3 regions of the Mediterraneibacter flintii genome follow, and region 2 is predicted to be linked to each of the others. Evidence: predicted binding sites of a transcription regulator. Region 2 holds the regulator's gene; each other region holds the start of a gene.

Region 1 (4,190 bases), 540 kb from region 2:
GATCGAAGTAAATATAATGCCAGGAAGCGGAGAGATTATGCTGACAGGGCAGCTGGGGGACGTAATGAAGGAGTCTGCGCAGACAGGAATCAGCTATATCCGTTCTGTTAGCCGGAGGTATGAAATTGCAGAGGATTTCTTTGAGAAGCATGATATTCATGTACATATCCCAGAAGGGGCGGTTCCTAAAGATGGCCCTTCTGCTGGGATAACGATGGCGACAGCTATGATTTCTGCCATTACCGGAAGAAAAGTGTGGGCGGATTTGGCAATGACAGGAGAAGTAACCTTAAGAGGAAGGGTGCTTGCGATCGGAGGATTGAAAGAAAAACTACTGGCGGCAAAAAATGCGGGAATTAAGACGGTTCTCATTCCGAAGGAAAACAAGGCAGATATAGAGGAGCTGTCTGCGGAGATCACAAAGGGGCTTCAAATTATACCAGTAGAAAATATGGACGAGGTCTTAGATAAGGCGCTTATAGCGGAGCACGCAGGAAAAGAGAAAAAAGAATAGGGAGATGTCATGGTAATTAGAAATATAAATCTGGAGACGGTCTGTGGAATTACAAGTAAGCTTCCAGAAAACAAGAAACCGGAAATAGCCTTCGCGGGAAAGTCGAACGTAGGAAAATCTTCTCTTATTAATGCCTTGATGAACCGGAAGTCTTATGCCAGAACTTCGGCTACTCCGGGCAAAACCCAGACGATTAATTTTTATAATATCAATGAAGAAGTATATCTGGTGGATTTGCCGGGATATGGATATGCCAAAGTTTCCGAGGAAGAGAAAAGGCAGTGGGGAAAACTGATAGAACGGTATCTGCATGAAGCGAAACAGCTGATGGCGGTATTTCTTTTGATTGATATCCGCCACGAGCCGTCCGCAAATGACAAAATGATGTATCAGTGGATTGTAGAGCAGGGCTTTGCTCCGATTATTATAGCTACAAAGCTGGACAAACTGAAAAAGAGTCAGGTTATGAAACATATAAGGATGGTAAAAGAGGGGCTTTCGCTGATACCAGGGACAAAGGTGATTCCATTTTCTTCTGTGACGAAACAGGGAAGGGAAGAAATATGGGAACTGATCGAGACAGAATATTTAGGTAAGGCAGAGGTGGAGATGGATGGAAAGTAGACGCCCGTACTGGCAGGTTGCAGTAAGCTTGGTTTTTAGCCTGCTGGCAACAGCAGCATTTGTAATTATCGGGATAAAAGCAATTGGGGTTCTAATGCCTTTTGTGATAGGCTGGATTATATCTGCAATCGCGGCGCCGCTTGTAAATTGGCTGGAGAGAAGATTAAAGATCGTAAAAAAATTAGGCTCCGCCCTTATAGTTGTATTGGTGCTTGCAGTAATTGTGCTTGTCCTGTATTTTTGTATCAGCCGTCTGGTAAGTGAAATTGGAGATCTGGCCAAAAATTTTCCGGAGATGTATGCACAGTTAGAAAGTGGGTTGAAACAGATTGGAGGTACTTTGTCCGGCGTGTTTGAAAAGTTGCCGGAAGGGATACAAAACGGCTGGAATGCTATGGCAGCGAATCTCGACCAGTATATGGGAAACTTAGTCTCTAAGGTCAGTGAGCCGACTGTGACAGCGGCAGGAAATTTTGCTAAAAAAGTGCCTTCTTATTTGATTGCATTTATTGTGGCGGTGATGTCGGCATATTTTTTTACTGTGCAGAGAGAAGAAGTAATTCAATGGCTTAAGAAGGTTTCTCCTGAATCAGTGACAAAAAGAATGTCACTTGTAATGGATAATCTGCGCTATGCTGTAGGAGGCTATTTTAAAGCACAGTTTAAGATTATGGCAGTAGTTTTTGTGATACTGCTGATAGGATTTGCAATTCTGGGGGTCAATTATTTTGTGCTTGTGGCATTTTTAATTGCATTTCTGGATTTTCTTCCATTTTTTGGAACGGGAACAGCGATGATTCCCTGGGCAGTGTATAAATTCTTTATGGGAGATTATAAATCGACGGTGATACTGGTTATATTCTATGTCGTTACCCAGCTTGTGAGACAGCTTCTACAGCCAAAGCTAGTGGGAGATAGTATGGGATTAAACCCTCTTGTCACCTTATTTTTGCTGTATATCGGATACAGAATCAGCAGTGTAATCGGTATGATTCTGGCGGTGCCGATTGGAATGATTCTTATCAATATGTGCCAGGCAGGTGCATTTGATTATATTTTTGATGACGTGAAAATTCTGGTAGAAGGAATTCTAGGACTCCGTGAGGAGAGAAAAGATTCAGAACAAAAAAAATGAGAGGAAGGATAGCATATCAGCTTTGGAACCATATTTTTAAAATATGGTTCCAGGGCTGAATTTTTATTCGGAATAGTCATATTTTGTATGGAAAAAGAAAAAACACACAATATATTGTATGTCTATGTTGAAAATAATCTAATTCTAGTATATAATCGCTGTATATCTTATTTTTAGGCTGTAATAAAAAATCAGGAGGACGTCCATGGCAGATTGTATAAATGAATGGGGAAGAGAATTAAATATAGAGGGAATTGCAGAAGTGCTGGAGGGAATCAAGCAAGATTTTCCGGGAGATATATATTCTTTACATGTATTAGAAGAACGGTGCAGTGGATTTTTAAAGCCGGGAATGCAAGAAAAAGAACGTCTGAAGATGCTTATAAAAGCGGCCACAGAGCTGACAAGTCAGGAGGCGCCGGAGTGGGAAAAAATTGCCGGAAGGCTGCTTGCGTTTCAGTTTTACTGCAATCTGAAAGAGGAAGAAACAAAACGAGGTATTCACAATTTTTATGAAAAAGTTTGTTATCTCGTCCGGCAGGGGCTTTACGGCAGCTATATTCTGGAGGCATACAGCAGCGAAGAGCTTCTTACAGCACAGACCTATATTGTGCAAGAAAGAGATAAATTATTTACATTTTCCGGTTTGGAGCTGCTTTTAAAAAGGTATGTTGTATCGACACACCAGCATGTACCTCTGGAAAGCCCGCAGGAAATGTTCTTAGGGATTGCTCTGCATCTTGCCATGAGGGAAAAGAAGAAGCGGATGAGTTGGGTGAAACGTTTTTATGATATTTTTTCCAAAATGGAGGTGACAATGGCTACGCCTACACTGTCAAACGCGAGAAAGCCTTTCCAGCAGCTTAGTTCCTGCTTTATTGATGTGGTGCCGGACAGCCTAAAGGGAATCTTTCGTTCGATAGATAATTTCGCACAGGTAAGCAAATATGGAGGCGGGATGGGGCTGTACTTTGGCAAGGTGCGTGCGGCAGGCAGTTCTATCCGCGGCTTTGAGGGTGCGGCAGGCGGCGTGATACGGTGGATACGTATTGTAAATGACACAGCGGTTGCGGTAGATCAGCTTGGAGTACGATCCGGAGCAGCCGCCGTCTATTTAGATGCATGGCACAGGGATCTGCCGGAGTTTTTACAAATACGGACGAATAATGGAGACGAGAGACTAAAAGCCCATGATGTATTTCCGGCAGTGTGCTATCCTGACCTTTTCTGGAGGCTGGCAAAGGAGAATCTGGATCAGGACTGGTATCTGATGTGCCCGCATGACATTTCTTTAGTAAAAGGATACTGTCTGGAAGATTATTATGGGGAGGAATGGGAAGAAAAATACTGGGACTGTGTGCAGGATACGCGGATCACAAAAAGAACAATCCGGCTGAAGGATATTGTGCGCCTGATTATCAAATCGGCAGCAGAGACAGGAACGCCGTTTGTATTTAATCGGGATATAGTAAACCGCGCCAATCCGAATCCGCATAGAGGAATGATATACTGTTCGAACCTGTGTACAGAAATCGCACAGAATATGTCTGGTATTTCTGATATAGATTCGAAAATACAGACAGAAGAGGGAGACACAGTTGTGGTGCAGACAACGAAGGCAGGAGATTTTGTTGTTTGTAATCTCGCCTCATTGACGCTGGGACGCCTTCCTGTCCACAATTTAGAATATATCAGGGAGGTAGTGCGTACAGCGGTGAGAGCGCTGGACAATGTAATCGATCTGAATTTCTACCCTATTCCTTATGCTGAAATTACAAACAGAAATTACAGGGCAATAGGGCTTGGGGTAAGCGGATACCATCATATGTTGGCAAAGAATCAGATAAAATGGGAATCAAAGGAACACCTTGCGTTTGTGGACAGGCTGTTTGAGGAACTGAACTATGCCGCTATAGA
Region 2 (4,190 bases):
AACATGTGTATTTGAACTACTGGAGAAATTTTTACAGCCAGTAAGCAATGAGGATTATAATGCATTAATGTTGTTTTATTTGTGGGGGCATGCTTATGAGTTTGACGCATATGAACAATGGGGAATGATAGAACAATTTTTAAGAAACGCGTCAGGAAAAGCAGACGTTTGGTATGCCACAAACGGAGAGATATGCAGCTATATAAAAGCAGTGAACAGCCTGGTTTATTCGTCTACCGGAGACTATATTTATAATCCGTCATGGCAGGACGTATGGCTTTTGATAGACTGTAAAATATATTGCATTAAAAGTGGCGGGACTGCTATAATAGAGCCATAGTAAATAAAACGGAGGAACGGCATGGCAACGATTTTTGATGTGGCTAAAATAGCACATGTCTCTAAATCAACAGTTTCCAGAGTGATAAATGGGGATCCCAGAGTGAAGCCGGAGACAAAAAGGGCGGTGGAAGATGCAATCGCCCAGCTTCAGTATTCGCCGAGTTATTTTGCAAAAGGAATTCGGACAGGGCAGACGAAAACAATTGCTTTTCTCGTGCCAGAATATACGAATATGTTTTATGGAGAGATGTTCAACGGAGTAGAAGATATGGCTGTGCGTGAGGGCTATATGGTAATGGTCTGCAATACAGGAAACGCCATATCGGAAAAGGAATATGTAAATGAACTTCTGAAGCGCAATATAGATGGAATTATATATAATACATACGGTGTGAAGCCTGCTATGATGCGTTATTTAAAGCAGATTTCAGAGGAGATTCCTATTATCTTCATGGATGAAGTAATAGGGAAAAAAGAAAATGTATCCTGCGTATATACGGACGGATATTTATCTACGATGCAAGGGGTACATTTTCTGAAAAAGACAGGCTGTAAAAAGATTGGATATATTCGTAATATGGATAGTATCCAGGCGACAGAGTCACGTTTTGAAGGGTTTAAAGATGGGCTGAAAGAGTGCGGCCTGCCCTATTTGCCTCAGTTTGTTTATCAGTGTCCTGCAGAACAGAATACGGATTATATGAAAGCAGGAATTCAGGCGGGAACGTATTTTGCGTCTCTTAAAGGGGAACGGCCGGATGCACTTATGACGGCGATAGATTTATTAGCGATTGGCTGTGTGACTGCGCTGTGCAATACAGGGATACATGTGCCGGAAGACATCAGTGTGATTGGGTATGACAATATTTCATTGGGAGAGTTGACTTGTCCGGCTCTGACTACCATTGCCCAGCCTACGAGAGAGATGGGGAAAATAGCAGCGGAAATGCTGATAGAACAGATAAGAAAGGGCGCGAAAGAAAAAACCAAAAAGATTTTCGAAGGAGAGATAATCGTCCGGCAGACTACGCGGCAGATTGGCAGGAGAGGAAGAATGTGATGAAGTATTATACGATGAAGCAGATCGTTCAAAGCCAGGAGTATATGCAAAAAAGAGGGCAGCGCAAGCTTCGTGGGGAAGTCAGAGCATTTCCAGGAGAGTGCGGCTTTGAGGCCTTATATTATGATAAGAAGAGTACTCGCAGGGACTATGTGATTGTAGAAGTACATGGCGGTGGTTTTATGTATAATACGGCCCGAGATGATGATGATTTATGTGCCTATATCCATGAGCGTTTGAAAATTCCGGTTGTTGCGTGTGACTACCGGAGAGCTCCGCAATATAAATATCCAACAGGTGTGGAGGATGTCTTTGCATGTGTGAAACACGTATATAAGGAGTATGGACTGAAACAGGGACATGTGCTTATATGGGGACACAGTGCGGGGGCAAATCTGGCAGCAGGGGCTGCATTTATGGACAAACAAAGTGGTGTACATGCTATTGGAAGTCAGATTCTGGACTATCCATATATGGATGTCTATAGGAAGTCGAAAGAAAGACAGAGGATCCGTCTCTCTGTAAAAGGAAAGCTTATGGACACATTTGCCTATTATTATACGGAAGAGCAGAATTTAAAAAAACCGATGGTATCACCAGAGTTAATGAAAGTAGAAATGCTGGAAGGTATGCCGGATACATATTTGCTGTTATGTGGCAGAGATAATCTGAATCAAGGTGGAAAAAGCTATGGAAAATTGCTGAGAAAGGCGGGGACATATGTGGAATTCTGCTATGAAAGAGATGCTCTGCATGGATTTATAGAAAATCATTTTAACTATGCTTATATAGATCTGAAGACAAAATGGCAAAACAGGGGAATACAAAGAAAACTTGCCGTAAAGCATACGGACAAGATCTGTGACTGGATCCAGTCCAAAATACAAGAAAGAGCATAAGGTGAGAGAAAGCGGAACAATGTATTCCGCTTTCTCTCACTTTTTTAACAGAGTACATTTTTTCTATTGAAGAAATTTTTTCAGCTCATCCATAAAGGTATTGACGTCCTTGAATTCTCGGTAAACAGAAGCGAATCTTACATAAGCGACAGGATCCAGCGCTTTTAATTTATCCATTACAATCTCTCCGATGAGGCTGCTTGGAATTTCTTTTTCTTCTCGGTTGAAGATCTCCAGTTCAACGGAGTCGATTGTCTTCTGGATCTCAACCGCTGAGACAGGGCGCTTATAGCACGCGCTTAAAATACCATGCTCAATTTTGGAACGGTTATATTGTTCCCGATTGTTGTCCTTTTTTATTACAATCAAGGGAATCGTCTCTACCTTTTCATATGTGGTAAATCGTTTGCCACATTCATCGCAGGAACGCCTCCTGCGGATAGAATTTTTATCTTCTGCCGGCCTGGAATCAATGACTCTTGTATCTGGATGACCACAATATGGACACTTCATATGAGAACCTGCCTTTCTTGCTATTTCTGGTGTTACTTACATTCTGACTTCAGTATACACAATCCCTTTGCTTTTTGCAAAGGAAACACTTGCAAAATATAGAAAAATCCCTTACAATGAGTTCGACAATTTAATAATGAAGGTTATTTGAAGGAGGAGACAGACATGAAAAGAAGAGGTACAGCGATTCTTTTGGTGTTGACAGTTGTTTTGTCTGTTGCACTGAACGGGTGTTCAGGTGATAAGAATCAAACAGCGTCTGCAACCGAAAATGAACTTTCAGGAAAACCGGTCGAAGGTGGAAGTATCCGTGTTGGTATTTCCCAGGATTTGGACAGTCTTGACCCACACAAAGCAGTTGCGGCAGGAACAAAAGAGGTTTTGTTTAACATTTATGAAGGTCTGGTGAAGCCAGACAAGGATGGAAATTTAGTAGAAGCCGTAGCGAGCAGTTATGAAATTTCAGAAGATGCAAAAGTATATACCTTTACTTTGCGTGATGGGGTTAAGTTCCACAATGGGAAGGACGTTACGGCAGAAGATGTAAAATATTCAATTGACAGATGCGCCGATACGTCAGACGGAGAACCGTTTGTATCGGCGTATTCTATTATTGAGAGCGTCAATATCCTGGATGAGAAAACAATAGAGATACGTCTGACAGAGCCGAATACGGAATTTCTTGCCTATATGACGACCGCAATTATTCCTGAAGGTTACGAAGAACTGGAGACAGCTCCGGTGGGCACAGGGCCGTTTGTATTTGAGTCCCGTTCCCCGCAGGAAAATATTGTTTTAAAGAAAAATGAGAGCTATTGGGGAGAGAAGGCACATCTGGATGAAGTCGAATTTAAGATTGTGGCAGACGCAGATATGGTAGTCACGAATTTAAAGGGTGGCTCAATTGATATGTATATGCGTCTGACATCTGCACAGGCAGCCGAGCTTACAGAAGGATTTCATATTGAGGAAGGCACAATGAACCTGGTACAGGCATTGTACCTGAATAATGACGCAGAGCCGTTAAATAATGAGAAGGTGCGTCAGGCGTTGTGCTATGCTGTCAATCCAGATGAGATTATGGCGATGATAGCAGACGGAAAAGGGGTGCGTGTAGGGACAAGCATGTATCCGGGATTGAAGAAATATTTTGATGAATCCTATACAAACTATTATGAGCAGGACTACGAGAAGGCGAAAGAACTGTTAAAAGAAGCAGGGTATCCGGATGGATTTGATTTAGAAATCACAGTAAGCTCGGCGGATCAGCCGCATGTAGATACAGCGCAGGTGATAGCAGAGGAGCTGAAAAATATCGGAGTGAACGTGACAATTAAACCGATCGAGTGGGAAGCCTGGCTGGAGGATGTCTATGC
Region 3 (4,190 bases), 1.2 Mb from region 2:
AAAAGAGGGCGGTATGAATTTTGGGGTCAAGACAGAGGCGGCCAGAGAGCTTGTGCGCGAGGTGAGGAAAATCAGCAAACACAAGCTGGTAGTAAAACTTTCTCCCAATGCGGAGGATATTGTAGCTCTGGCAAAAATGTGCGAGGAGGAAGGAGCAGATGGAGTTTCCCTTGTCAACACGTTTCTTGCGATGGCAGTGGATATAGATAAGAAAGCAATGGTATTTCAAAATGGATATGCGGGACTGTCTGGTCCGGCGATCAGGCCGATCGCTCTGCGTATGGTACATCAGGTGTGCAAAGCGGTGAAAATACCGGTTATGGGGATGGGCGGTATTACGACATGGCAGGATGCAATTGCATTTATTATGGCAGGGGCACAGGTTGTACAGGTGGGAACTGCCACATTTATGAAACCGGATATTTCTCTGGATATTATCGCCGGAATGGAAAAATATATGGAGGATAACCACTTAGACTCGCTAAATGAGATACGGGGAATTCTGTAGGAAAGACAGGAAGTTTGTACTTAGATATAAAATATGGTATGCTAAATAAGCGGCAGCAGGTTACACTGTTTCCGCTTGTTTTATTATTCCAGAGAAAAGATATAGCAGGCAAGGACATAAAAGGTTTGAAGATGCAGTCTATTTATTAAGGAGGAACAGATGAAGAAAATTGAATTTTCCGATAAGGTAAACCAGTTTGAAACAGGAATATTTGCGGTGTTAAATGAAAAGAAGAAGGAACTGATAGGGCGGGGAAAACAGGTATTTAATCTATCGGTAGGAACACCGGATTTTGCTCCGGCTGCACACGTGATGGAAGCGATGAAAAAGGCGTGTGAGAATCCAGAAAACTATAAATATGCGCTCGCCGATCTGCCGGAGCTGATTGAAGCAGTACAGTATCGTTACAGGCACCGCTTTGGGGTAGAACTAGAAAAAGAAGAAATTACATCGGTTTACGGCACACAAGAAGGAATGGCACATATCGGCATGGTTCTGTGTAATCCGTCAGATACGGTCTTGGTGCCGGATCCGGGCTATCCGCTGTTTGAGATGAGTGGAGTTATGGCAGGAGCCAAGGTGGAGACTTATCCTATAGAGGAAAAGAACGGGTATCTGCCTCAGCTTTCCAAAATTCCAGAAGAGGTGCGCAGACGGGCGAAATATATGATTGTGTCTTATCCACTCAATCCGGTATGCGTGTGCGCGCCGGATGCATTTTACAGAGAGCTGATTGCGTTTGCGAAAGAAAACGAGATTGTTATTCTCCATGACAACGCGTATTCTGACATTATATTTACAGATAAAAGAGGAAGCTCTTTCCTTGCCTTTGACGGGGCAAAGGACGTAGGTGTTGAGTTTTATTCTCTGTCCAAATCATATAACCTTACAGGTGCGCGAATCTCCTTTTTAGTTGGAAACAGTGAAATAATACAGAAACTGAAGATTTTTCGATCGCAGATTGATTACGGAATCTTCCTTCCTGTACAGTATGCTGCTATAGCAGCGCTGACGGGGCCAGATGGTTTTATTGAAGAGCAAAGAAAAAAATATGAGGAACGAAATCATATGTTGTGCAGTGGGCTTAGAAAGATTGGATGGAATGTGCCGGACAGCCAGGGAACAATGTTTGTATGGGCAAAAATTCCAGACAATTATGAGACCTCTTTTGATTTCTGCATGGATTTGATGGAGAAAACAGGCGTTATTGTGACGCCTGGAAGTGCATTTGGCAGAGGCGGCGAAGGGTATGTCCGCATGGCGCTGGTGGCAGATAGCATAATGATAAAGGAAATCATAAAAAAACTAGAGGAATCAAAAATATTTTTAGACAAAAAATAAGGAAGAAGCAGGAAATATTTTTGTGGAACATTCCAAGTTGACTGTAGATGGACAGGGTGGTAGTATGGATAGTACTGATATACTATATAGGGTATGAAAATAGTAATAAAACACAAAATATGGTAAAAATAGGCAGGGAGGGAGCAGACAGAATGATTAAGGTGATCAAAAAAGACGGTACAAAGGAGGACTTTAATGTACAGAAAGTCGTTGTTGCCGTGAATAAATCGGCATATCGCGCTTTGATTAAATTTACAGACGAAGAACTGGACTATATCTGTAAATTTGTAGAAGAAAAAGTAAAATGTATGCATATTACAGAAATTCCGATTGCAGAAATGCACAATGTGGTGGAAGGGGCTTTAGAAAAGGTAAATCCAGTGGTTGCGAAAAGCTACAGAGATTATCGGAATTACAAGCAGGACTTCGTGCAGATGCTGGACGAAGTATATAAGAAAAGCCAGTCTATCATGTATATCGGAGACAAAGAAAACAGCAATACGGACAGTGCGCTCGTATCTACAAAACGGAGTCTGATTTTCAATGAACTAAACAAAGAGCTGTATAAAAAATTTTTCTTGACAGTTGAGGAAATTCAGGCTATCCGCGAAGGGTATATTTATATCCATGATATGTCGGCGCGGCGTGACACGATGAACTGCTGTCTGTTTGATGTGAAGAATGTTTTAAACGGCGGGTTTGAGATGGGAAATCTCTGGTATAATGAGCCGAAGACGCTGGACACTGCATTTGATGTGATCGGTGATATTGTGTTAAGCGCTGCAAGTCAGCAGTACGGCGGGTTTACTGTGCCGAGCGTAGATGAGATATTAGAGCCTTATGCAGAAAAATCCCATAGACGCCTGATAGAAAAGTATAGAAATCTGGGGCTTGAGGAAGAAAAGGTACAAGAGGTTGCTTGGGCAGATCTGGAAAAAGAAATGGAGCAAGGCTTCCAGGGATGGGAATATAAGTTCAATTCTGTTTCCTCCAGCCGCGGAGATTACCCGTTCATCACAGTGACTGCCGGAACAAGGACAAGCAAATACGGGAAGCTGGCTACCATTAAGATGCTGGAGGTACGCAGAAAAGGACAGGGGAAAGAAGGACATAAAAAACCGGTGCTGTTTCCCAAGATTGTATTTTTGTATGACGAAAATCTGCATGGGCCGGGAAAGCCTCTGGAGGACGTATTTGAGGCAGGCATTGAGTGCTCCAGGAAAACAATGTACCCGGATTGGCTGAGCCTGACTGGGGAAGGCTACGTGCCGAGCATGTATAAGAAGTATGGGAAAATTATCAGCCCGATGGGATGTCGTGCTTTTTTGTCTCCATGGTATGAAAGAGGCGGGATGGAGCCGGCAGATGAACAGGATGTTCCGATTTTTGTGGGGAGATTCAATATCGGCGCTATCAGTCTGCATCTTCCAATGATCTATGCAAAGTCTATGCAGGAGAGCAAACCATTTTATGAAGTATTGGATTATTATCTAAATTTGATACGAAAGCTGCATCAGAGAACCTATGATTATCTCGGTGAGATGAAGGCGTCGACGAATCCACTTGCCTATTGTGAGGGAGGTTTCTATGGTGGAAATTTGGGTCTGTATGACAAAATCAAACCACTTTTGAAATCTGCCACAGCTTCCTTTGGCATAACAGCGTTAAATGAGCTCCAGCAGCTGTATAATAAGAAATCGCTTGTTGAGGACGGGCAGTTTGCATTGGACACACTGCAGTATATCAACGATCAGATCGATATATTTAAAAAAGAGGACGGACATTTGTATGCGATCTACGGAACACCTGCAGAGAATCTATGTGGCGTGCAGGTGCAGCAGTTCCGCAAGAAATACGGCATTATAGAGAATGTTTCAGACAGGGAATATGTAAGCAACAGTTTCCATTGTCATGTGTCGGAGGACATCACCCCGATTGAAAAGCAGGATTTGGAGGGACGTTTCTGGAATTTAAGCAACGGCGGGAAAATTCAGTATGTGAAATATCCAATCAGCTATAATAAAGAAGCGGTAAAATCTTTAGTCAGGAGAGCGATGGCAAAGGGATACTATGAAGGAGTGAATCTTTCTCTCGCTTACTGTGACGACTGTGGGCACGAGGAATTAGATATGGATGTGTGTCCAAAGTGCGGCAGTAAGAACCTGACAAAAATCGACAGAATGAATGGGTATCTCTCTTACTCAAGGGTAAAAGGAGACACCCGTCTGAATGATGCTAAAATGGCGGAAATAGCAGAAAGGAAAAGTATGTAGATGCGGTACCACAATATTACAAAAGACGATATGCTAAACGGTGATGGACTGCGGGTGGTATTGTGGGT

The links. Region 2 encodes NrdR, which represses ribonucleotide reductase genes. Its sites were predicted from a motif close to CACAANATNTTGTG; they were not measured.
Region 1: a site for NrdR is predicted at 2,379-2,392, ahead of ACZ5C4_RS11500 (ribonucleoside-diphosphate reductase subunit alpha). Genes of this name have one in related genera too.
Region 3: a site for NrdR is predicted at 1,961-1,974, ahead of nrdD (anaerobic ribonucleoside-triphosphate reductase). Genes of this name have one in related genera too.

What each region holds. Positions count from the first base shown of each region.
Region 1 covers NZ_AP031405.1:2,424,223-2,428,412, reverse strand. The annotation lists gene lon (endopeptidase La) at 1-514, shown strand, start outside; gene yihA (ribosome biogenesis GTP-binding protein YihA/YsxC) at 524-1,138, shown strand; gene ytvI (sporulation integral membrane protein YtvI) at 1,128-2,273, shown strand; gene ACZ5C4_RS11500 (ribonucleoside-diphosphate reductase subunit alpha) at 2,479-4,190, shown strand, end outside.
Region 2 covers NZ_AP031405.1:2,959,353-2,963,542, reverse strand. The annotation lists gene ACZ5C4_RS14240 (polysaccharide deacetylase family protein) at 1-340, shown strand, start outside; gene ACZ5C4_RS14235 (LacI family DNA-binding transcriptional regulator) at 362-1,402, shown strand; gene ACZ5C4_RS14230 (alpha/beta hydrolase) at 1,402-2,301, shown strand; gene nrdR (transcriptional regulator NrdR) at 2,365-2,814, opposite strand; gene ACZ5C4_RS14220 (ABC transporter substrate-binding protein) at 2,980-4,190, shown strand, end outside.
Region 3 covers NZ_AP031405.1:1,746,434-1,750,623, forward strand. The annotation lists gene ACZ5C4_RS08220 (dihydroorotate dehydrogenase) at 1-508, shown strand, start outside; gene ACZ5C4_RS08225 (aminotransferase class I/II-fold pyridoxal phosphate-dependent enzyme) at 668-1,849, shown strand; gene nrdD (anaerobic ribonucleoside-triphosphate reductase) at 2,002-4,122, shown strand; gene nrdG (anaerobic ribonucleoside-triphosphate reductase activating protein) at 4,123-4,190, shown strand, end outside.